DNA from 3 places in the Pseudomonas sp. FFPRI_1 genome. Region 3 is predicted to be linked to each of the others. Evidence: predicted binding sites of a transcription regulator. Region 3 holds the regulator's gene; each other region holds the start of a gene.
The links. The regulator sigma-54, encoded in region 3, starts transcription at its own class of promoters, with help from an activator protein. The targets are predictions, from matches to a motif close to ANTGGCATNNANNTTGCTNT.
Positions count from the first base shown of each region.

Region 1: ACZ5BO_RS10985 (CmpA/NrtA family ABC transporter substrate-binding protein) is a predicted target of sigma-54. The motif match lies at 3,482-3,501, and genes of this name have one in related genera.
Region 2: glnK (P-II family nitrogen regulator) is a predicted target of sigma-54. The motif match lies at 5,523-5,542, and genes of this name have one in related genera.

Region 1 covers NZ_AP029168.1:2,414,189-2,421,918, forward strand. The annotation lists gene ACZ5BO_RS10975 (nitrate/nitrite transporter) at 1-1,173, opposite strand, end outside; gene ACZ5BO_RS10980 (ANTAR domain-containing response regulator) at 1,560-2,135, opposite strand; gene ACZ5BO_RS10985 (CmpA/NrtA family ABC transporter substrate-binding protein) at 2,151-3,362, opposite strand; gene ACZ5BO_RS10990 (quinone-dependent dihydroorotate dehydrogenase) at 3,593-4,612, shown strand; gene rmf (ribosome modulation factor) at 4,758-4,973, opposite strand; gene rlmKL (bifunctional 23S rRNA (guanine(2069)-N(7))-methyltransferase RlmK/23S rRNA (guanine(2445)-N(2))-methyltransferase RlmL) at 5,518-7,730, shown strand, end outside.
Region 2 covers NZ_AP029168.1:7,504,076-7,511,805, forward strand. The annotation lists gene dapF (diaminopimelate epimerase) at 1-30, shown strand, start outside; gene ACZ5BO_RS33870 (DUF484 family protein) at 44-769, shown strand; gene xerC (tyrosine recombinase XerC) at 772-1,668, shown strand; gene ACZ5BO_RS33880 (HAD family hydrolase) at 1,668-2,363, shown strand; gene sutA (transcriptional regulator SutA) at 2,546-2,869, opposite strand; gene ACZ5BO_RS33890 (secondary thiamine-phosphate synthase enzyme YjbQ) at 2,972-3,397, opposite strand; gene ACZ5BO_RS33895 (ammonium transporter) at 3,609-4,946, opposite strand; gene glnK (P-II family nitrogen regulator) at 4,980-5,318, opposite strand; gene ACZ5BO_RS33905 (accessory factor UbiK family protein) at 5,735-5,995, shown strand; gene ACZ5BO_RS33910 (YifB family Mg chelatase-like AAA ATPase) at 6,154-7,647, shown strand.
Region 3 covers NZ_AP029168.1:1,330,552-1,338,281, reverse strand. The annotation lists gene ACZ5BO_RS05970 (ATP-binding cassette domain-containing protein) at 1-733, opposite strand, end outside; gene ACZ5BO_RS05965 (KpsF/GutQ family sugar-phosphate isomerase) at 998-1,972, shown strand; gene ACZ5BO_RS05960 (KdsC family phosphatase) at 1,972-2,496, shown strand; gene lptC (LPS export ABC transporter periplasmic protein LptC) at 2,506-3,078, shown strand; gene lptA (lipopolysaccharide transport periplasmic protein LptA) at 3,065-3,610, shown strand; gene lptB (LPS export ABC transporter ATP-binding protein) at 3,610-4,335, shown strand; gene ACZ5BO_RS05940 (RNA polymerase factor sigma-54) at 4,517-6,010, shown strand; gene hpf (ribosome hibernation-promoting factor, HPF/YfiA family) at 6,147-6,452, shown strand; gene ptsN (PTS IIA-like nitrogen regulatory protein PtsN) at 6,465-6,929, shown strand; gene rapZ (RNase adapter RapZ) at 6,932-7,730, shown strand, end outside.

The DNA.
Region 1 (7,730 bases), 1.1 Mb from region 3:
GGTTCTCCAGCGACGCTTGACCCCATGCAGGCCGAACCAGGCCAGTACCCCGAGGCCGGCGAACAGCCACAGGGCCAGTTGATAGCTGCCGGTGCTCTGCTTGATGGCACCCATGCCTGCTGCCAGGGCAAAGCCGCCGATGCCGCCGGCCATGCCGATCAGCCCGGTCATGACTCCGATCTCCTGGCGAAAGCGTTGCGGCACCAATTGGAACACCGCGCCGTTGCCGGCTCCCAGGCCGAGCATGGTGCAGACGAACAGCGCCAGGGCAGCGTAGGAACTGGGCAGGTTGAAGCCTACGGCGGCGATGCAGATCACCGCCACGCTGTACATCGCCAGCAAGGTGCGAATGCCGCCGAAGCGGTCCGCCAGGGCGCCGCCCAGGGGGCGCATCAGGCTGCCGCCGAACACGCAGGCGGCGGTGTAGTAGCCAGCGGTTACCGGGCTCAGGCCGTACTGGTCGTTGAAGTAGCCGGGCAGGGCGCTGGCCAGGCCGATGAAACCGCCGAAGGTGACGCTGTAGAAGCACATGAACCACCAGCTGTCACGGTCGCCGAGGGCCTTGAAGTAGTCGCCCATGGATTTGGCCCGGGGCCGCTCGGGGGCATTCTGCGCCAGCCAGGCGAACAGGCCCAGGGTCAGCAGCAGTGGAATCAGGGCGAAGCCGAAGACGTTGTTCCAGCCGAAGGCTGCTGCCAACACCGGGGCGATCAGTGCGGCGAACACGGTGCCGGAGTTGCCGGCTCCGGCGATGCCCATGGCCTTGCCCTGATGCTGCGGTGGGTACCATTGCGAGGCCAGGGGCAGGGCCACGGCGAAGGAGGCCCCGGCCATGCCGAGGAATACGCCCAGGAGCAAGGCTTGCTCATAACTGTGGATGCCCAGCCGCCAGGCCCCGAACAGCGCACCGATGACGATGACCTGGCCGATCAGGCCGGCGGTTTTCGGTGACAGGCGATCGGCCAGCAGGCCCATGATGAAGCGCAGTACCGCGCCGGCAAGGATCGGCGTGGCCACCATCAGCCCGCGCTGCTGGGTGCTCAGTTGCAGGTCGGCGGCGATCTGTACCGCCAAGGGGCCCAGCAGGTACCAGACCATGAAGCTCAGGTCGAAATACAGAAAGGCCGCGAACAGGGTCGGGGTGTGGCCGGATTTCCAGAAGCTTGAATTCATCGCGCACCTCAGCTGATAAGAATCGTTGGAATCGTCATGAGCCAGCAGGTGGAGCGCCGCCACGGCCGCGCCACCGACCCCGTTCAGTGGGGCCAAAACGCAAAAACGTCGGCACCCGGCTCGTTGTGGGCGAGCAGGGTGCGCGACGTCTTTGTCGTAGGTGGGGCAACCGCCGTTGGTTACCGTTGTGGATCTGATAGCAAGAGCCGCGCCAACCTCTGCCGACCCCAGCAGCAGGACCTGGCTGTCGAACTGGCTGTGGAACTGGTTGTGGGGCTGGGCGTGGAGCTGGTTGTAGGAGCTGGCTTGCCAGCGAAGGCGCCCTCAGGACCGGCACAAGGTTCAGAGGCCTATTCGCCGGCAAGCCGGCTCCTACCGGGGCTCGCTCAGCCGAGGAGTTCCTGCATGGCGATGATCTGTTCCGCCACCTGGATCAGTTTCTGCTGTTTGCCCATGGCCTGGCGCCGCATCAGGGTGTAGGCCTGTTCTTCGTCGCAGTCCTTCATCTTCATCAACAGGCCCTTGGCCAGTTCGATGCGCTTGCGTTCCGCCAGTTGCTGGTCCCGGGCCTGCAGTTGTGCACGCAGGGCCTGGTCGCTTTCGAAGCGCGCCATGGCCACATCGAGGATGGGTTGCAGGCGTTGCACCTGGATGCCCTCGACGATATAGGCGCTGACCCCGGACTTGATGGCCTGGCGCATCACCCGAGGGTCGTGCTCATCGGTGAACATCACGATGGGCCGGGGCTGGTCACGGCTGACCAGCACCACTTGCTCCATGACATCACGGCTGGGTGACTCGGTATCGATCAGGATCACATCCGGGCGCACCGTTTCGACGCGCCCAGGCAGGTCGATGGTCAGGCCGGATTCATCGATCACCTCGAAACCGGCTTCGCTGAGGGCGGCCTTGAGGCGTCCGACTTTTTTCGCCGTGTCGTTGATCAGCAGGATACGCAGCATGGTGGCGGGCTCCGGTCAGCGCTGGGCGACAAGAGCAGGGCTGTCGCTCAAGGCATGCAGCTTGAAGCTGCGGGCATAGGCAGCCGGTTGCGTGCCGTCCCAGACCTTGCCGTCGATCAACTGGCTGCTGCGCAGGTCCTGGCCCCAGGCGGCGATACCCAGCGCCGTGGCCGCCTCGCGATAGCATTCAAGCTGCTGTACCTGGCGGGCGACGGCCAGGTAGTCCGGGTCTTCGCGCAGCAGGCCCCAGCGGCGGAACTGGGTCATGAACCACATGCCGTCCGACAGGTAGGGCAGGTTGACGGCGCCCTGGCCATGAAAGCGCAGGGCGTGAGGGTCTTGCCAGCGATTGCCCAGGCCGTCGGCGTAGTCGCCCAACAGGCGTGGCTCGATGCAGTCCAGTGGTGCATTCAGGTAGTCGGCGGCGCTCAACAGCTGAGCGGTGCTGCGGCGATTCTCCGAGCTTTGCTCGATAAAGCGGCTGGCTTCGAGGACCGCCATGACCAGGGCCCGAGCCGTGTTGGGGTACTGCTCGACGAAGGCGCGGGTGCAGCCGAGCACCTTTTCCGGGTGGTCGGGCCAGATCGCCTGGCTGGTGGCCAGGGTGAAGCCCAGGTCTTGCTGTACCGCGCTGGCGCTCCAGGGTTCGCCGACGCAGAAGCCATCGATACGTCCGGCCTGCAGGTGGGCAACCATCTGCGGTGGCGGTACGACCACGCTGTCGACATCCTGCAAGGGGTGAATGCCCTGGCTGGCCAGCCAGTAGTACAGCCACATGGCGTGGGTGCCGGTGGGAAAGGTCTGGGCGAAGGTCAACCTCGCCCGGCTTTGGTGCACGTGGCGGTCCAATGCTTCAGGGCTGGTCACCTTGAGGGCTTGCAGTTCCCGGGACAGGTTGATGCTCTGGCCGTTCTGGTTCAGGCCCATGAGCACTGCCATGTCGCAGGGGTTGATGCCGCCGATGCCCAGGTGCACCGCGTAGATCAGGCCGTACAGGCTGTGGGCGGCGTCCAGTTCGCCGCTGACCAGTTGGTCCCGCAGGTTGGCCCAGGAACTCTGGCGCTTGAGGTTCAAGGTCAGGCCGTAGGGCTGGGCGAAACCCTGGGTAGCCGCGACCACCACCGAGGCACAATCGGTCAGGGCCATGAAGCCCAGGTTGATCGCGGACTTTTCCGGGGCGTCGCTACCGTTGACCCAGGCCAGCGCAGTGTTGGGGAGATCGGTCATGGCTTGGCACCTTGCATGAAAAAGCGTCGTCCCCGCCGGCCGGGCAGGGCCGGTGCGGGTGACGACGCCATTGTCCTTCGGCCTGGGCCGCCGTTGGCCGAGGTCTGCATAGTCAAGAGAGTGCAAGGCATATGCCAGCCGCCGGGGATTTCACTCTGCGCCTCGCCTGCAGGCCCCGGCGCCGGCTATAATCGGCGCCTTATTTCGCCGCCACCGAGTTCATCCCGCCCATGTATACCCTGGCCCGCCAGCTGTTGTTCAAACTCTCCCCGGAAACCTCCCACGATCTGTCCCTGGACCTGATCGGCGCGGGCGGGCGTTTGGGCCTCAACGGTCTGCTGTGCAAGGCGCCGGCGCGGATGCCGGTCAAGGTCATGGGCCTGGAGTTCGCGAACCCGGTGGGGCTGGCTGCAGGCCTGGACAAGAACGGCGCGGCCATCGATGGTTTCGCTCAGCTGGGTTTCGGTTTTGTCGAGATCGGCACCGTCACCCCGCGTCCCCAGCCAGGCAACCCCAAGCCGCGGATTTTCCGCCTGCCCGAGGCGCAAGCCATCATCAACCGCATGGGCTTCAACAACCTTGGGGTCGACAACCTGCTGGCCCGGGTCGCGGCTGCGCAATTCAAGGGCGTGCTGGGGATCAATATCGGCAAGAATTTCGACACCCCGGTGGAGCGGGCGGTGGATGATTACCTGATCTGCCTGGACAAGGTCTATGCCCATGCCAGCTATGTCACGGTCAACGTCAGCTCGCCGAACACGCCGGGCCTGCGCAGCTTGCAGTTCGGTGAGTCCCTCAAGCAGCTATTGTCGGCCTTGAGCCAGCGCCAGCAGGAGCTGACGGCGATCCATGGCAAGCGCGTGCCGCTGGCGATCAAGATTGCTCCGGACATGAGCGACGAGGAAACCATCGAGGTGGCCCGGGCCTTGCTGGAAACCGGCATGGATGCGGTGATTGCCACCAACACCACCTTGAGCCGTGAAGGGGTCGAAGGCCTGGAGCACGGCGCTGAGGCGGGCGGCCTGTCCGGCGCGCCGGTACGGGAGAAGAGTACTCATACGGTCAAGGTCCTGGCGTCCGAACTGGCCGGCCGTTTGCCGATCATCGCCGTGGGCGGCATCACCGAAGGCAAGCACGCGGCCGAGAAGATTGCCGCGGGGGCCAGCCTGGTGCAGCTGTACTCGGGCTTCATTTACAAGGGCCCGGCGCTGATTCGCGAATCGGTGGATGCCATCGCGGCCATGGGCTGAGGGGGATTGCAGCAGGCGGGTTGAAACCACGCTGATAAAAAAGGGCTCCTCGAAGGAGCCCCTGGGCCGAAGCCCGCCGCCCGGATGGGGCGTGCGTGGTTAAGTCGTCATCTATTCAAGTTGTAGGTGTCGGAATGTGCCCTGATCAGCCGACAGCGCGAAGTTCGTTGAGTCTGTGGATGCCCGCAGTGCCTGTCATACCGTCCCAGTTGTCGCCGCGTCCTTCTCGCCAGCCGTTAATCCAGGCTTGGCGTACCGACGGTAGAGTAAATGGGCAAAGCTCACGGGACTTGCCATTAACGCCATACTGATATCCGCGTAAAAACGCTTTTTCCAACGGATCACGCTTTAGTCTTCTCATAGGGTGTTTCCCTCACTTGTTGACTGTCTTATGTCCCGTCGACCTTCATCTGAGGTCGGGCAGATTGCTTCTGCCGTTGGTGCTCGCTGCCGGCGTCGCGAGCCTTGATGTTGACGCCATTGCGGCGCCAACCTGTGTTGAGTTCTAACCAATAGGTCACAGCAAGTGAATGATCGTTTTGTCATAAGGACGTAACGATATTGCTGTCCAGGCCATAAGCCTGAGGGGTTTTGTATCCGGTTTGTCAGGCAAAGCCCGCTATGATCAGCCTCTCACTAGATGATGAGGTTAATGCTTTAGTGAGAATGTCGAGCGGTTGCACTCAACTACTATTCGACGAAGGGTCGACTTATGTCATTTTGTTGCCCTGACTTTTTATCTGCCTCGGTCTCTAAGCTCTTTTGCCCTGCAAAAAAGCACTCCGGCCGGGGTGGGACGGCACAGTTTCGTGCCACACGAGCGCTCTTGAAGAAAAGCGCTTGATTGAAAACCGAGCGGGCGATGCGTTGTCCGTTCACTTATTGCTAAAGGCCCTGGTACTCCCATGTCGGATCGTTACGAACTCTTCCTCACCTGCCCCAAGGGCCTCGAAGGCCTGCTGATCGAGGAAGCCGTCGGGCTTGGCCTTGAGCAGGCGCGTGAGCACACCTCTGCCGTACGCGGCATGGCCGACATGGAAACGGCCTATCGCCTGTGCCTGTGGTCGCGCCTGGCCAACCGGGTGCTGCTGGTCCTCAAGCGCTTCCCGATGAAGGACGCCGAAGACCTCTACCACGGCGTGCTGGATGTGGACTGGCAGGACCACATGCTGGCCGACGGTACCCTGGCCGTGGAGTTCAGTGGCCACGGTTCCGGCATCGACAACACCCACTTCGGTGCGCTGAAGGTCAAGGACGCCATCGTCGACAAACTGCGCACGCCCACCGGTGAGCGGCCTTCGGTGGACAAGCTCAATCCGGACCTGCGCATCCACCTGCGCCTGGACCGTGGCGAAGCCATCCTTTCCCTGGACCTCTCCGGCCACAGCCTGCACCAGCGCGGCTACCGCCTGCAGCAAGGCGCCGCGCCGCTGAAGGAAAACCTCGCGGCAGCGATCCTGATCCGTTCCGGCTGGCCGCGTATCGCTGCCGATGGCGGGGCCCTGGCGGACCCGATGTGCGGTGTCGGCACCTTCCTGGTGGAAGCGGCGATGATCGCCGCCGACATCGCGCCCAATCTCAAGCGTGAACAGTGGGGCTTCACCGCCTGGCTCGGCCACGTGCCGGCCCTGTGGCGCAAGCTGCACGATGAGGCCCAGGCTCGCGCCCAGGGCGGGTTGGCCAAGCCGCCCCTGTGGATTCGCGGCTACGAGGCCGACCCGCGGCTGATTCAGCCGGGGCGCAACAACGTCGAGCGCGCCGGTCTCAGCGAGTGGATCAAGATCTACCAGGGCGAAGTGGCGACTTTCGAGCCGCGCCCGGACCAGAACCAGAAAGGCCTGGTGATCTGCAACCCTCCCTATGGCGAGCGACTGGGGGACGAGGCGAGCCTCTTGTACCTCTACCAGAACCTTGGCGAGCGCCTGCGCCAGGCCTGCCTGAACTGGGAAGCGGCGGTGTTCACCGGGGCCCCGGACCTGGGCAAGCGCATGGGTATTCGCAGCCACAAGCAGTATTCGTTCTGGAACGGCGCCTTGCCCTGCAAGCTGCTGCTGATCAAGGTGCTGCCAGACCAGTTCGTCACCGGCGAGCGTCGCACCCCGGAACAGCGTCAGCTCGAGCGCGAGCAGGCTCAGGCCCAGGCTGAAAGCCAGGCCGCTGCCGCCCCGCAAGAGCGCCAGTACAACAAGAATGGCAACCCGATCAAACCTGCTCCGGTACCGGCGCCTGTGGTTGAACAGGCGCGCTTGAGCGAAGGCGGGCAGATGTTCGCCAACCGCCTGCAAAAGAACCTCAAGCTGCTGGGCAAGTGGGCCAAGCGCGAGGGGATCGAGTGCTATCGGGTCTACGATGCCGACATGCCCGAGTACTCCCTGGCCATCGACCTGTACCAGGATTGGGTGCATGTCCAGGAGTACGCGGCGCCCAAGTCGGTGGACCCGGAGAAGGCCCAGGCGCGCCTGTTCGATGCCCTGGCGGCGATCCCGCAGGCGTTGAATGTCGACAAGAGCCGGGTAGTGATCAAGCGTCGCGAGCGCCAGAGCGGCACCAAGCAGTATGAGCGCCAGAGCGCCCAGGGCCAGTTCACCGAGGTGCGCGAAGGCGGGGTCAAGTTGCTGGTTAACCTGACGGACTACCTGGACACCGGGTTGTTCCTCGATCACCGGCCGATGCGCATGCGGATCCAGAAAGAGGCCGCCGGCAAGCGCTTCCTCAACCTGTTCTGCTACACCGCCACTGCCAGCGTGCATGCGGCCAAGGGCGGGGCGCGCAGCACCACCAGCGTGGACCTATCGAAGACCTACCTGGACTGGGCGCGGCGCAACTTCTCCCTCAACGGTTTCTCCGACAAGAACCGCCTGGAGCAAGGTGATGTGATGGCCTGGCTGGATACCTGCCGGGACGAGTTCGACCTGATCTTCATCGATCCGCCGACCTTCTCCAATTCCAAGCGCATGGAAGGAGTATTCGACGTGCAGCGTGACCAGGTGCAGTTGCTGGACCTGGCCATGGCTCGCCTGGCGCCGGGTGGCGTGCTGTATTTCTCCAACAACTTCCGCAAGTTCCAGCTGGATGAGAACCTGGCTGCGCGCTATCTGGTCGAGGAGATCACCGCGAA
Region 2 (7,730 bases), 1.3 Mb from region 3:
CGCGTATACGAAGGACAGGTGCGTCTATAAGTGAGCGAAATCCATGACTGATCAGCCGCAGGTTCCCGCCGAAACGCCCGCCCCATCAGCGCCAGAAAACCTGGAGGCGGCGGCCGTCGCCGCCTACCTGGAGGCTCATCCGGACTTCTTCGTCGACCACGAAGAGCTGCTTCCGGCCTTGCGCATTCCTCACCAGCGCGGTGACACCGTCTCGCTGGTGGAGCGCCAGATGAAGATCTTGCGCGAGCGCAACATCGAAATGCGCCATCGCCTGTCACAACTGATGGACGTAGCCCGGGACAATGACCGGCTGTTCGACAAGACCCGCCGCCTGATCCTTGCGCTGATGGACGCCAGTAGCCTGGAAGAGGTGGTGATGAGCGTCGAGGACAGCCTGCGTCAGGACTTCCAGGTGCCCTTCGTCAGCCTGATCCTGTTCAGCGACAGCGCCATGCCGGTGGGTCGCTGGGTGTCCACCGCCGAAGCCCAGGGCGCCATCGGCGGCCTGCTGACGGAAGGCAAGAGTGTCTGCGGCAGCCTGCGCGAACACGAACTGGATTTTCTCTTCGGCGAAGAGCAGCGCAAGCAGATCGGCTCCACCGCCGTGGTCGCCGTGGCGCACCAGGGCATGCACGGCGTCCTGGCCATCGCCAGCCGTGACCCGCAGCACTACAAGAGTTCGGTGGGCACCCTGTTCCTCAGCTACATTGCCGAGGTCACGGGCCGCGTGTTGCCGCGCTTCACTCACTCGCTGCGCTCGGTACGCTGACCATGCACCAACAGCTGGACGCCTACTGCGCGCACTTGCGCAGTGAGCGCCAGGTGTCGCCCCATACCCTGCAAGCCTATCAGCGCGACCTCGACAAGGTGCTGGGCTTCTGCGACAAGCAGCAGGTGCAGCGCTGGAACGACCTGGATATCCAGACCCTGCGCAGCATCATCGCGCGCCTGCACCAACAGGGGCAGTCGTCCCGCAGCCTGGCTCGCCTGTTGTCCGCCGTGCGCGGGCTGTATCACTACCTGAACCGCGAAGGGCTGTGCGATCACGACCCGGCCAACGGCCTGGCCCCGCCCAAGGGCGAACGGCGCCTGCCCAAGACCCTGGACACCGACCGCACCCTGCAGTTGCTCGATGGCGCCGTGGAAGATGACTTCCTGGCCCACCGCGACCAGGCAATCCTGGAGCTGTTCTACTCCTGCGGGCTGCGGCTTTCCGAGCTGACCAGCCTGAATCTCGAGCAGTTGGACCTGGCGGATGGCCTGGTGCAGGTCCAGGGCAAGGGCAGCAAGACCCGGGTCCTGCCGGTGGGCAAGAAAGCCCGCGAGGCTCTGGCGCTGTGGCTGCCGCTGCGAGCCCTGAGCAACCCGCCGGACAGCGCCCTGTTTGTCAGCCAGAAAGGCCGGCGCCTCGGACCACGTGCCATTCAACTGCGGGTCAAGGCCGCCGGCGAACGTGAGCTGGGGCAGAATCTGCACCCGCACATGCTGCGCCATTCCTTTGCCAGCCATTTGCTGGAATCCTCGCAGGACCTGCGCGCAGTGCAGGAGCTGCTGGGGCATTCGGACATCAAGACCACGCAGATCTACACCCACCTGGACTTCCAGCATCTGGCAGCGGTGTACGACAGCGCCCACCCACGGGCCAAACGCACCAAAGGCGGTGAGTAATGACCATCAAGCTGATCACCTTCGACCTCGACGACACCCTGTGGGACACCGCCCCGGTGATCGTCAGTGCCGAAGCCACCCTGCGCCAGTGGCTGACGGAACACGCGCCGAACCTGGGGGCCGTGCCGGTGGAGCATCTTTGGGCCATTCGCGAGCGGGTGTTGAACCACGAGCCGACTCTCAAGCACCGGATCAGCGCCCTGCGCCGGCGGGTGCTGTTTCATGCCCTGGAAGAAGCCGGATACGACCACGCCCAGGCCAACCGGCTGGCCGACCAGAGCTTCGAGGTGTTCCTCCATGCCCGCCATCAGCTGGAGGTCTTTCCCGAGGTGCTACCGACCCTGGAGGCCCTGGCCAATCACTTCGCCCTGGGCGTGGTCACCAACGGCAACGCCGATGTACGCCGCCTGGGGCTGGCGGACTACTTCAAGTTCGCCCTGTGCGCCGAGGACATCGGCATCGCCAAGCCCGATGCCCGGCTGTTCCAGGAAGCCCTGCAACGGGGCGGGGCCACACCCGACACCGCCGTGCATATCGGCGATCACCCGGGTGACGATATCGCCGGCGCCCAGCAGGCTGGCCTGCGCGCCATCTGGTTCAACCCTGCCGGCAAGGCCTGGGAGGCCGAACGCGCCCCAGATGCCGAGATTCGCAGCCTGACCGAGCTGCCACGGCTGCTGGCCAGCTGGAAATAAGGCAGCGGCTTGCGGCCTCAAGCCTCAAGCCTCAAGCCTCAAGCCTCAAGCCTCAAGCTGCCAGTTTCGGGCCTCCGGGTTCAAACTTGTAGCTTGTAGCTTGCCGCTTAAAGCCGCTTTTCTGCTGCCCATGAAAAAGCCCGCAGCGACGGCGGGCTTTTTCAGCAAGCAAGTAGCAAGGCTCAGATAGGCCGGCTGCCGTACTTGTTGTCAGGCTTCTTGGGCGGATCGGCGACCACGTTGGCCTCGACTTCCTGCACTTTACCGCCACGGGCCAGGAACTCTTCCATGGCACGGGCCAGCGCATCACGCTCCTTGTTCTTGGCTTCGACGCTTGGCAGTTCGTCTACCGAGACCGCAGCCTTGGCCTTGCCTTTGGCTGTCGGCGCTGGTGCATCGCCACCATCGTCTTCCGCCACATCGTCGGCGGCCGCTTCAAGACCTTCTTCGGTATCGTCTTCGTCACCTACTTCGAGGTCGTCGTTTTCCAGATCATCGTCGCTCATGTTCTACCTCATGACTTGCGAAAAGCAGATTAGTTATAGCCCAGCTGTGCCGACTGTCGAAGGCCGCTGGAAAAAAATCAACATCCACTGATATTCAGCGGCTTATGCCTTATCACCGTGCAAGGTGGCAAGGACTTTGCGAGCACCGCCCTGATCACGATGCTCGCCCAGATAAACACCTTGCCAGATGCCTAACGCCAGACGCCCCGCCGCTACCGGCAAAGTCAGCTGACAGCCTAGCAAACTGGCCTTGAAGTGCGCCGGGAGGTCGTCCGCACCTTCGTCGTCATGTTCGTACCCGGCCATGCCTTGAGGCACCAGGGTGTTGAAGAAACGCTCGAAGTCGCGCCGGACCGCCGGATCGGCATTCTCGTTGATGGTCAACGAGGCCGAGGTATGTTGCAGCCACAGGTGTAGCAGACCCACTCGACATGCCTTCAACTCAGGCAAGCCGGCCAGCAACTCGTCCGTCACCAGATGAAAGCCCCGGGGCCTGGCCCGCAGGGTAATCAGGGTCTGTTGCCACATACCGTTCTCCACGCTTCGGCGCGCATTCTAGCGCGCTCAGGGAAAAAACAAAGCGCCGAATAATCCTGCTTTAGTGTAAGCATTTGCCCTGGTAAAAATCGCCATGGCAAACACGCCAAGGCTCACCAGAAAATCCTTTCAGCCTTTTTCAATGACAAACGCCAGGCAAAAAAATGCCCGACCGAAGCCGGGCTTTTTGTTTCGACGATGATTACAGGTTGTAACCGCGCTCGTTGTGCTGGGCCAGGTCGAGACCGACCGCTTCCTCTTCTTCGGTAACCCGCAGCCCCATGACCGCATCCAGGACCTTGAGGATGATGAAGGTGACGATGGCGGTGTAGATCACCGTGAACCCCACGCCTTTGGCCTGGATCCAGACTTGGGCGGCGATGTCGGTCACCGTGCCGAAACCACCCAGGGACGGAGCAGCAAAGACACCGGTAAGGATCGCACCGAGGATACCGCCGATGCCGTGTACGCCGAAGGCATCCAGGGAATCGTCATAGCCCAGCTTGCGCTTGAGGCTGGTGGCACAGAAGAAGCACACCACGCCCGCCGACAGACCGATGATCAGAGCCCCCATCGGGCCCACGGTGCCAGCGGCCGGGGTGATTGCCACCAGGCCGGCCACCACGCCCGAAGCGATACCCAGGGCACTGGGCTTGCCGTGGGTGAGCCACTCGGCAAACATCCAGCCCAACGCTGCGGCGGCAGTTGCAATCTGAGTCACCAGCATGGCCATGCCGGCGGTGCCATTGGCGGCGGCGGCAGAACCGGCGTTGAAACCAAACCAGCCGATCCACAGCATGGCCGCGCCCATCAGGGTGTAGCCCAGGTTATGGGGCGCCATGGGGGTAGTCGGGAAGCCTTTGCGCTTGCCCAGCACCAGGCAGGCCACCAGGCCGGCAATACCGGCATTGATATGCACCACGGTGCCGCCGGCAAAATCCAGCACGCCCCAGTCGCCCAGCAAGGAACCCGGGCCGCTCCAGACCATGTGCGCGATCGGCGCATACACCAGGGTGAACCACACGCCCATGAAGATCAGCATCGCAGAGAACTTCATCCGCTCGGCGAAGGCACCGACGATCAGCGCCGGGGTGATGATGGCGAAGGTCATCTGAAAGGTGACGAACACCGCTTCAGGGAACAACGCGGCCGGACCGGTGAGGCTGGCCGGAGTGATACCCGCCAGGAACGCCTTGGAAAAACCGCCCACGAAGGAATTGAGATTGACCACGCCGGCTTCCATCCCGGTGGTATCGAACGCCATGCTGTAGCCGTAGATGAACCACAGGACCGTGATCAGGCCGGTAATGGCGAAACACTGCATCATCACCGAAAGAATGTTTTTCGACCGCACCATGCCGCCGTAGAACAGCGCCAGGCCAGGGATCGTCATGAACAGCACCAGGGCTGTGGAGGTCAGCATCCAGGCGGTATCGCCAGAGTTGAGGACTGGAGCCGCCGCTTCGTCTGCCGCCATGGCCAGGCCTGGCATTACGAGGGGCAAAAGGGCTCCTAGCCCTGCGAATTTACGCAGAGTCATATTGTTTTCTCCTGGGGCGTTGGGTTTGGCGGCTTAGATTGCGTCGGTATCGGTTTCGCCGGTACGGATGCGAATAGCCTGTTCCAGATTGACCACGAAGATCTTGCCGTCACCGATCTTGCCGGTGTTGGCAGCCTTGGTTATCGCCTCGATAACCCGGTCAAGATCCTTGTCGTCAATCGCGACATCGATCTTCACCTTGGGCAGGAAGTCGACTACATACTCCGCACCGCGATACAGCTCGGTGTGACCCTTCTGCCGGCCGAAGCCTTTGACCTCAGTAACGGTAATGCCCTGCACGCCGATTTCGGACAGCGACTCGCGCACGTCGTCCAACTTGAACGGCTTGATGATGGCAGTGACTAGCTTCATGAAACTCTCTCCCGAATTGGTGGACTTGCCCCAGGAAAACAAACCCGGCTCAAGTCTAAGCGCAGTGCCTGGCTTTGTAACGCATCGTCGGCCTTCCTCAGCCCGGCCGACGCCAGCTAACCGCCCCGGACGAAACACTTCCCGTTCCGCCTGTCGCACTGCATTCATCACAGCGACTGCATCAGTGCATGGGTCACCAGGGTCTAAGCAGAAAGCTTGCCATCTCGGGAAGAATCAGTGATTTCAGTCCTTTGCCCGCAACCGCCGAGGCATACCGCAAATCGAGGCCCCGGATACGCACAATAACGGTGCGCGGGCGCCCGGCCAGATGCGCGAAAAACGTGCAGACCGGCCACCCGCAAGCCCCTCTGTCGTGCGTGATACACTGCGAGCCATCTGCTATTCAGGACACTCCCATGCTCGCGCCCAAAGACCTTCTCGACGCCCTGAGCGGCCACGCCTCGCGTTTGCTCAGCGGTGACACGCCCCTGCCCCGCAACGAAATCGAAAGCCAGTTCAAGGCCCTGCTGCAAAGCGGCTTCAGCAAGCTGGACCTGGTCAGCCGGGAAGAGTTCGACAGTCAGATGGTGGTTTTGGCCCGCACCCGGGCGCGCCTGGAAAGCCTGGAGGCCAAGGTGGCCGAGCTGGAAGCCCGGCTCACTCCGCCCGCCCAGTGAACTGATGCATTCGCCTGCAGGCCCCGCCCTGCGGGCGACAGCCACGACAGCGCCGACGACATATCCTGTCTGCATTCAAGCTGCCATCGCCCCACTCCCCTCAACTATCCTTGCAGCACCGCAGGACGCGGCTCCCGCTGTTTCAAGGAAGTCTTTCGATGTCCCTGGCAATCATCCACAGCCGCGCCCAGGTGGGCGTACAGGCCCCGGCTGTCAGCGTTGAAGTGCATCTGGCCAACGGCCTGCCCAGCCTGACCCTGGTCGGCCTGCCGGAAACCGCCGTCAAGGAAAGCAAGGACCGGGTGCGCAGCGCCATCCTCAACGCCGGCTTCGACTTCCCTGCCCGCCGCATCACCCTCAACCTGGCCCCGGCCGACCTGCCCAAGGACGGTGGACGCTTCGACCTGGCCATTGCCCTGGGCATCCTCGCCGCTAGCATGCAGGTACCGGCCCTGGCCCTGGACAACATGGAGTGCCTCGGTGAACTGGCCTTGTCCGGTGCTGTGCGTCCGGTACGCGGCGTGCTGCCGGCGGCGCTGGCGGCACGTGATGCCGGACGCACCCTGCTGGTGCCTCGCGCCAATGCGCAAGAAGCCTGCCTGGCTTCAGGCCTCGAAGTAATCGCCGTGGATCATCTGCTGGAAGCGGTGGCCCATTTCAACGGGCACGCCCCCATCGCGCCCCATGTCAGCGATGGTCTCCCCCCGAATCCACCGCCCTACCCCGACCTGAGCGAAGTCCAGGGCCAGCTCGCCGCCAAGCGCGCCCTGCTGATCGCCGCCGCCGGAGCCCACAACCTGCTGTTCAGTGGACCGCCGGGCACCGGCAAGACCTTGCTGGCCAGCCGCCTGCCTGGTCTGCTGCCGCCGCTTCAGGAAGACGAAGCCCTGGAGGTGGCGGCGATTCAATCGGTGAGCAGCCACACGCCGCTGCGTCATTGGCCGCAGCGGCCATTTCGCCAGCCTCACCATTCAGCCTCAGGTCCAGCGCTGGTAGGCGGCGGCTCGAAACCCCAACCGGGAGAAATCACCCTGGCCCACCACGGCGTGCTGTTTCTCGATGAGTTGCCGGAGTTCGACCGCAAGGTCCTGGAGGTACTGCGCGAACCCATGGAGTCCGGGCAGATCGTCATTGCCCGGGCCCGCGACCGGGTGCAGTTCCCGGCGCGCTTCCAGTTGGTGGCCGCGATGAACCCCTGCCCCTGTGGATATCTGGGTGAGCCCAGCGGGCGCTGTCGCTGTACACCCGAGCAGATCCAGCGCTACCGCAACAAACTGTCTGGCCCGTTGCTCGATCGCATCGACCTGCACCTGACCGTAGCCCGTGAAGCCACGGCCCTGAGCCCCGGGCCACAGGCAGGCGAGAACAGCGCGAGTGCCGCCATCCACGTGGCCCTGGCCCGGGACCTGCAGCGGCAACGCCAGGGGTGTGCCAACGCCTTTCTCGACCTGCCCGGCTTGCGGCGGCACTGCAGCTTATCCACAGCCGACGAGCGCTGGCTTGAAGCCGCCTGCGAACGCCTGAACCTGTCACTGCGTGCCGCCCACCGCCTGCTCAAGGTGGCGCGGACCCTGGCCGACCTGGAACAAGTGGCCGCCATCCATCGCGAACATTTGGCCGAAGCGCTGCAATATCGGCCCGGCACCGGTTGATGGCGCATTCCCTGAACGGCGCTGCCCGCAGAACTATCTGCGCGTCAGAGCCGCCCCAGGCCCATCAAGGGTGCACGATCATG
Region 3 (7,730 bases):
TCATGAATTGACGAATACGCGGATTGTCGGAGTCCATCAATTCGGCAGGAGTTCCCTGGCCCAATACCTGGCCATCACCGACGACATAGAGGTAATCGGCAATGCTCGCGGTTTCCGCCAGGTCGTGGGAAACCACGATGCTGGTGATGCCCAGGGCGTCATTGAGCAGGCGGATCAGGCGCACCAGGACCCCCATGGCAATGGGGTCCTGGCCTACGAACGGCTCGTCATACATCAGAATCTGCGGGTCCAGGGCAATTGCCCGGGCCAGGGCGACACGGCGCTTCATGCCACCGGACAGCTCATCGGGCATCAGGTCGACAGCGCCGCGCAGCCCCACCGCCTGCAGCTTGAGCAGGACAATGTCACGAATCATTTCATCGGGCAGTTGGGTGTGCACCCGCAGCGGAAAGGCCACGTTCTCGAACACATCCAGGTCGGTGAACAGTGCGCCACTCTGGAACAGCACGCCCATTTGCTTGCGTGCGTCGAACAGATCGCTGCGTGAAAGGGTCGGTAGATTCTGGCCGTTCACCCACACTTCGCCGCTGCTGGGCTGCAACTGCATGCCCATCAAGCGCAACAGGGTGGTTTTCCCACAGCCGGAAGGCCCCATGATGCCGGTGACCTTGCCCCGCGGAATACGGATATCCACATTATTGAAAATGCTGCGCGCACCGCGCTTGAAGGACAATCCCTTCAGCTCGACCGCGTAGGCGTTATCGGCACTCATCTAAACTCCTTGCGATGCAGCCTTTCACTCGGACGCTTGGCTCCCTGCCGGGAGCACGTGCCCCTGCGCAGGCCGAACTGGCGGCGAACTATATCACTGCTGATACGGAGCCCCCAAGGCCGAAGCCGTGAACGTTCAGGTCTACGACAGGCAAAACCGGAAGATTGCTCAGGCGCCTTGGGCAAAGTCTGACGAACTTGCGTGAGGGATTTGTTCATTACCGCTATAATCGCCGCCTTTTCATCGGGCTATACGATTTCAGACATGAGCCAATCCAGCGACCTGATTCAATCAGCACAACGCACCATCCGCCTCGAACTTCAAGCAGTAGAAGGCTTGCTGCCCCATATCGACGCAGATTTCGTACGCGCTTGCGAGATGATTCTGGCCAGCAAAGGCCGCGTGGTCGTGGTCGGCATGGGCAAGTCCGGGCACGTCGGCAACAAGATTGCAGCTACCCTGGCCAGCACCGGAACCACGGCTTTCTTTGTGCATCCCGCCGAAGCCAGCCATGGCGACATGGGCATGATCACCCGCGACGACGTGATCCTGGCCCTCTCCAACTCCGGCTCGACCAACGAAATCGTCACTCTGCTGCCGCTGATCAAGCGCCTGGGCATCCAGTTGATCAGCCTCACCGGCAACCCGGAGTCGCCGCTGGCCAAGGCTGCCGATGTCAGCCTCAACGTTCATGTCGAGCACGAAGCCTGCCCATTGAACCTGGCACCGACGTCCTCGACTACCGCCGCACTAGTCATGGGCGATGCCCTGGCCGTGGCCCTGCTGGAAGCCCGCGGCTTCACCGCCGAAGACTTCGCATTCTCCCATCCGGGAGGCGCCCTGGGCCGCCGGCTGCTGCTCAAGGTCGAGAACGTCATGCACGAAGGCTCGGACCTGCCGCAGGTGCAGCGCGGCACCCTGCTCAAGGACGCGCTCATGGAAATGACCCGCAAGGGCCTGGGCATGACCGTGATTCTGGAGGCCGATGGCCGCCTGGCCGGGATCTTCACCGACGGTGACCTGCGTCGCACCCTCGATCGCGCCATCGATATTCATCACGCCACCATCGACTCGGTCATGACCCCTCATGGCAAGACTGCCCGTGCCGACATGCTGGCCGCTGAAGCCCTGAAAATCATGGAAGACCATAAAATCAGCGCCCTGGTGGTGGTGGACAAGGAAGACCGGCCGATCGGCGCCTTGAACATGCACGACCTGCTGCGCGCGGGAGTCATGTAATGAGTACCGACCTGCTGCAACGCGGCAAACACATCAAGCTGGCGGTGTTCGACGTCGACGGCGTCCTGACCGACGGCCGCCTGTACTTCCTCGAAGACGGCAGTGAATTCAAGACCTTCAACACCCTCGATGGCCAGGGCATCAAGATGCTCATGGCTGCCGGCGTACAGACGGCGATCATCAGCGGGCGCAAGACCCCGGTGGTAGAGCGCCGGGCCAAGAACCTGGGGATTCCTCACCTGTACCAGGGCCGTGAAGACAAGCTGGTGGTTTTGGACGAACTTCTTGCCCAACTCAACCTAAGCTATGAACAGGTCGCCTACCTGGGTGACGACCTGCCCGACCTGCCGGTGATCCGCCGCGTCGGCCTGGGCATGGCGGTCGCCAACGCGGCAGGCTTTGTCCGCGAACATGCCCATGGCGTCACCATTGCCCGTGGCGGCGAAGGCGCTGCCCGGGAGTTCTGCGAGCTGATCCTGCGTGCCCAGGATCGCCTTGAAGCAGCCAATGCCGCTTACTTATAGAGCCCGACCATGCTGAGCAAAAAGATTCGCAACATTCTGGTCTTCGGAACCATCGCCCTGCTGTTCGCGGCGGTCGGTTATTGGAACATCAGCCCCGAACGCTTCCTCGACAAGCCCGTGGCCCAGGTCGACGAAAGCGCCATCGACTATTACGTGATCAACGCCCGCAGCGTGCAGTACCTGCCCGACGGCAAACTGCAGTACGAAATGACCTCGGACAAGGTCGAGCACGTCAAATCCAGCGAAGTGACCCTGCTGACCAAGCCGGACCTGCAGATGTACCGTGGCACCACCTTTCCCTGGCACGTCCAGAGCGAGCGCGGCGAGGTCAATCCGGACGGCACCGAAGTCGAGCTGATCGATTCGGTACGGGTGTCCCGCACCGACGAGCACAACCGCAATCTGCTGATCACCACCACCCGCATGACAGTATTCCCGCAGAAGCAATATGCGCAGACCGAGCAAGCCGTTAGAATCGACGGCGCCGGCGGCGTGACTACGGCCAAGGGAATGAAAGCGTATTTGAAAGACGGCAGGATGAACCTGCTATCGAACGTAAGAGGACAGTATGAGGCTCGTTAAAACCCTCCCTATTTTGCTCAGTCTGGGCGCAGCACTGGGAAGCGTGAGCGCCTGGGCTCTGCCGAACGATAGCCAACAGCCCATCCGCATCCAGGCCGACGACGCCCAGCTCGATGACAAGAACGGCGTGGCCACCTACAGGGGCGACGTGATCATCACCCAGGGCTCGATGAAGATCACCGGCAACACCGTGACCATCACCCGGTCCAAGACCGGCGAGATCGACGTGGTGACGTCGGTGGGCAACCTGGCGTACTTCGAGCAACTGCAGAAGCAGACCGATCCGAAGCCGGTCCAGGCCTACGCCGTGACCATCCAGTACCATGCCCAGCAGAACCGCATCGTACTGATCGACAAGGCCAAGGTGATCAACGACGGCAACACCACCGAAGGCGAGAAAATCGTCTACGACACCGTCAAGCAAGTGGCCAACGCCGGTCGCGCCAATGGCAGCTCGGTCACCGCGCCACGTCCGCGGATCGACATGGTCATCCAGCCGAAAAAGAAAACCGACGAGCAAAAGGCCCAGTAATGGCAACTCTGAAAGCTCAGCATCTGGCCAAGAGCTACAAGAGCCGCCAGGTCGTGCGTGATGTCAGCCTGTCCATCGACAGCGGGCAGATCGTCGGCCTGCTCGGCCCCAACGGTGCCGGCAAGACCACCTGTTTCTACATGATCGTCGGCCTGGTCCAGGCCGATCAGGGCCGCGTCCTGATCGACGACCTGGATGTCAGCCACCAGCCGATGCACGGCCGCGCCCGTGCCGGTATCGGCTACCTGCCCCAGGAAGCCTCGATCTTCCGCAAGCTCTCGGTGTCCGACAACATCATGGCCATCCTCGAGACCCGCAAGGAACTCGACAAGGCCGGCCGTCGCCAGGAACTGGAAAGCCTGCTGCAGGAATTCCATATCAACCATATCCGCGACAACCTCGGCATGAGCCTGTCCGGTGGCGAACGCCGCCGAGTGGAGATCGCCCGGGCCCTGGCCACCGCACCCAAGTTCATCCTGCTGGACGAACCCTTCGCCGGTGTCGACCCGATCTCGGTCGGCGACATCAAGCAGATCATCCACCACCTGAAGGCCAAGGGCATCGGGGTGCTGATCACCGACCACAACGTCCGGGAAACCCTGGACATCTGCGAGACCGCCTACATCGTCAACGACGGGCAACTGATCGCTGAAGGCGATTCCGAGACCATCCTGGCCAATGAACTGGTCAAGGAAGTCTATCTGGGCCATGAGTTCCGCCTGTAAGGGCTGAGGTGTAGGGCTAGACGCCAGAGCGCCGGGAACAATAAACCCTACAAATTTTATTGTTACCGCGCTCTAGGCAAACACTTCAGTTTCAGGCATATAATTTGCTTATGTTTGGCGCTCCGGCGCCCTGTAGTGGATGGCGCATGCGCGCCGGCAAATAAGGTGTTAAGCCCCTGCCATGAAACCATCGCTAGTCCTGAGAATGGGCCAGCAGCTGACGATGACACCGCAGCTGCAACAGGCCATCCGCCTGCTCCAATTGTCGACCCTGGACCTGCAACAGGAAATCCAGGAAGCCCTGGAGTCCAATCCGATGCTCGAACGCCAGGAAGAAGGCGACGACTTCGACAACAGCGACCCCCTGGCCGACAACCCCGAGTCCAAACCCAATACCGAGATCCAGGAACCCTCCTACCAGGAAGCCGCCCCCACGGTGGACAACCTCGAGGACGGCGAGTGGAGCGAACGCATTCCCAACGAACTGCCGGTGGATACCGCCTGGGAAGACGTCTACCAGACCAGCGCCAGCAGCCTGCCGAGCAACGATGATGACGAGTGGGACTTCACCACCCGCACCTCGGCTGGCGAGAGCCTGCAAAGCCACCTGCTCTGGCAGTTGAACCTTGCACCGATGTCGGACACCGATCGCCTGATCGCCGTGACCCTGATCGACTGCATCAACAACCAGGGCTACCTCGAGGAGACCCTCGAGGAAATTCTCGAAGCCTTCGATCCTGAACTGGATATCGAGCTGGACGAGATCGAAGCCGTCCTGCACCGCATCCAGCAATTCGAACCGGCCGGCATCGCTGCCCGCAACCTGGGCGAATGCCTGTTGCTGCAGTTGCGTCAGCTCTCGGCGAAAACCCCTTGGCTGACCGAAGCACAGCGCCTGGTCGGCGACTACATCGACCTGCTGGGCAGCCGCGACTACAGCCAGTTGATGCGCCGCATGAAACTCAAGGAAGACGAGCTGCGCCAGGTCATCGAGCTGGTGCAAAGCCTCAACCCGCGCCCCGGCTCGCAGATCGAATCCAGTGAAGCTGAATACGTGGTCCCGGACGTCATCGTGCGCAAGGACAACGAGCGCTGGCTGGTGGAGCTGAACCAGGAATCCGTACCGCGCCTGCGAGTCAACGCGCAGTACGCCGGTTTCGTTCGCCGTGCCGATACCAGCGCCGACAACACCTTCATGCGCAACCAGTTGCAGGAAGCCCGCTGGTTCATCAAGAGCCTGCAGAGCCGCAACGAAACCCTGATGAAGGTCGCCACCCAGATCGTCGAGCACCAGCGCGGCTTCCTCGAGTACGGCGATGAAGCCATGAAGCCCCTGGTTCTGCATGACATCGCTGAAGCGGTGGGCATGCATGAATCGACGATTTCCCGGGTGACCACGCAGAAATTCATGCATACCCCACGGGGCATATATGAACTGAAATACTTTTTCTCGAGCCACGTCAGCACCTCTGAAGGCGGTGAATGCTCGTCCACGGCGATCCGCGCAATCATCAAAAAACTGGTCGCGGCGGAAAATCAGAAAAAGCCGTTGAGTGACAGCAAGATCGCTGGTTTACTGGAGGCACAAGGCATTCAGGTAGCCCGTCGCACCGTCGCCAAGTACCGCGAATCCCTTGGGATCGCGCCTTCCAGCGAACGCAAGCGGTTGATGTAGCCGCCGGGCTGGCCACAGCGTTTCAGGGTGTGCCGAACCTTCCGGGCCGCATTCAGGCGCAGCGGGTTCGGACACAGTCTAGGTGGCAGGCAACCCAGCCTGCCGCGTTATGCACTGGCAACGAAGGAGAAGCTGTATGCAAGTCAACATCAGTGGACACCAACTCGAAGTGACTGAACCCCTGCGCGTCTACATCGGCGAAAAACTCGACCGGCTGGAGCGCCACTTCGACAAGATTACCAATGTGCAGGTCACCATGGCTGTCGAGAAGCTCAAGCAGAAAATCGAAGCCACCCTGCACATCCACGGTGGGGAGGTCGTCGCCAATGCAGAACATGACGATATGTATGCCGCAATTGACCTGCTCACCGACAAGCTTGACCGCCAACTGAAAAAGCATAAGGAAAAGCAACTCCACCTTCTCCAAGGTACGGGTCGCTAACACTCCCCTCCCATGATCCGACTTGAAAGCATCCTGACCCCCGGCCGTTCCCTCGTGAACGTGCCGGGCGGCAGTAAAAAACGCGCCCTCGAACAAATTGCCAACCTGATCAGCCGCGAAGTGCCTGATCTGGAGATGCAGGATGTCTTCGAGAGCTTGATTGCCCGTGAAAAACTGGGATCCACCGGTTTTGGCAACGGCATCGCCATTCCCCACTGCCGCCTCAAAGGCTGCGAGTCGCCCATCAGTGCCTTGATGCACCTGGACGCTCCGATCGATTTCGACGCCATCGACGGCGCACCGGTGGACCTGCTGTTCGTCCTGCTGGTCCCGGAAGCGGCCACCGATGCACACCTGGAGCTGCTCCGGCAGATCGCCAGCATGCTCGATCGCAAGGAAGTTCGTGATCGGCTGCGCAGTGCCACCAGTAACGAAGCCTTGTATCAGGTTGTCCTGGACGAGCAAAACGGTCAGTAATCATGCGCTTGATCATCGTCAGCGGCCGCTCCGGCTCAGGTAAAAGCACCGCCCTCGATGTTCTCGAGGACCACGGCTACTACTGCATCGACAACCTGCCGGCCGGGCTGCTGCCCGAGCTTGCCGAACGTGCGCTGATTCACACCGAACTGGCCCAACCGCTGGTGGCGGTGTCCATCGACGCACGCAACCTGCCCAGCCACTTGTCGCGTTTCCCCGAGTTGCTCGAAGAAGTGCGCAGCCGGCACATCCAGTGCGATGTGCTTTATCTGGACGCCGACGAGGAGACCCTGCTCAAGCGCTTCTCGGAAACCCGTCGCCGCCACCCACTGAGCAGTGCCAACCGTTCGCTGGCAGAGGCCATCCACGATGAAACCCAGTTGCTGGGGCCGATCGTCGATCTGGCGGACCTCAAGGTCAACACCACCAATCTGAACCTCTACCAACTGCGCGACACCATCAAGCTGCGGCTGCTGAACCAGCCCGAGCCCGGTACCGCGTTTTTGGTGGAGTCCTTCGGGTTCAAGCGCGGCATGCCGGTGGATGCCGACCTGGTGTTCGATGTGCGCTGCCTGCCCAATCCATATTGGAAACCCGAACTGCGCGCTCAATCCGGCCTGGACGCCCCGGTGGCCGAGTACCTGGCCGCGCAGCCCGATGTCGAGGAAATGTTCCAGGACATCTCCAGCTATCTGCTCAAGTGGCTGCCACGCTTTGCCGCCAGCAACCGCGCCTATGTGACCATCGCCATCGGCTGCACCGGTGGGCACCACCGTTCCGTGTACCTGACCGAGCGCCTGG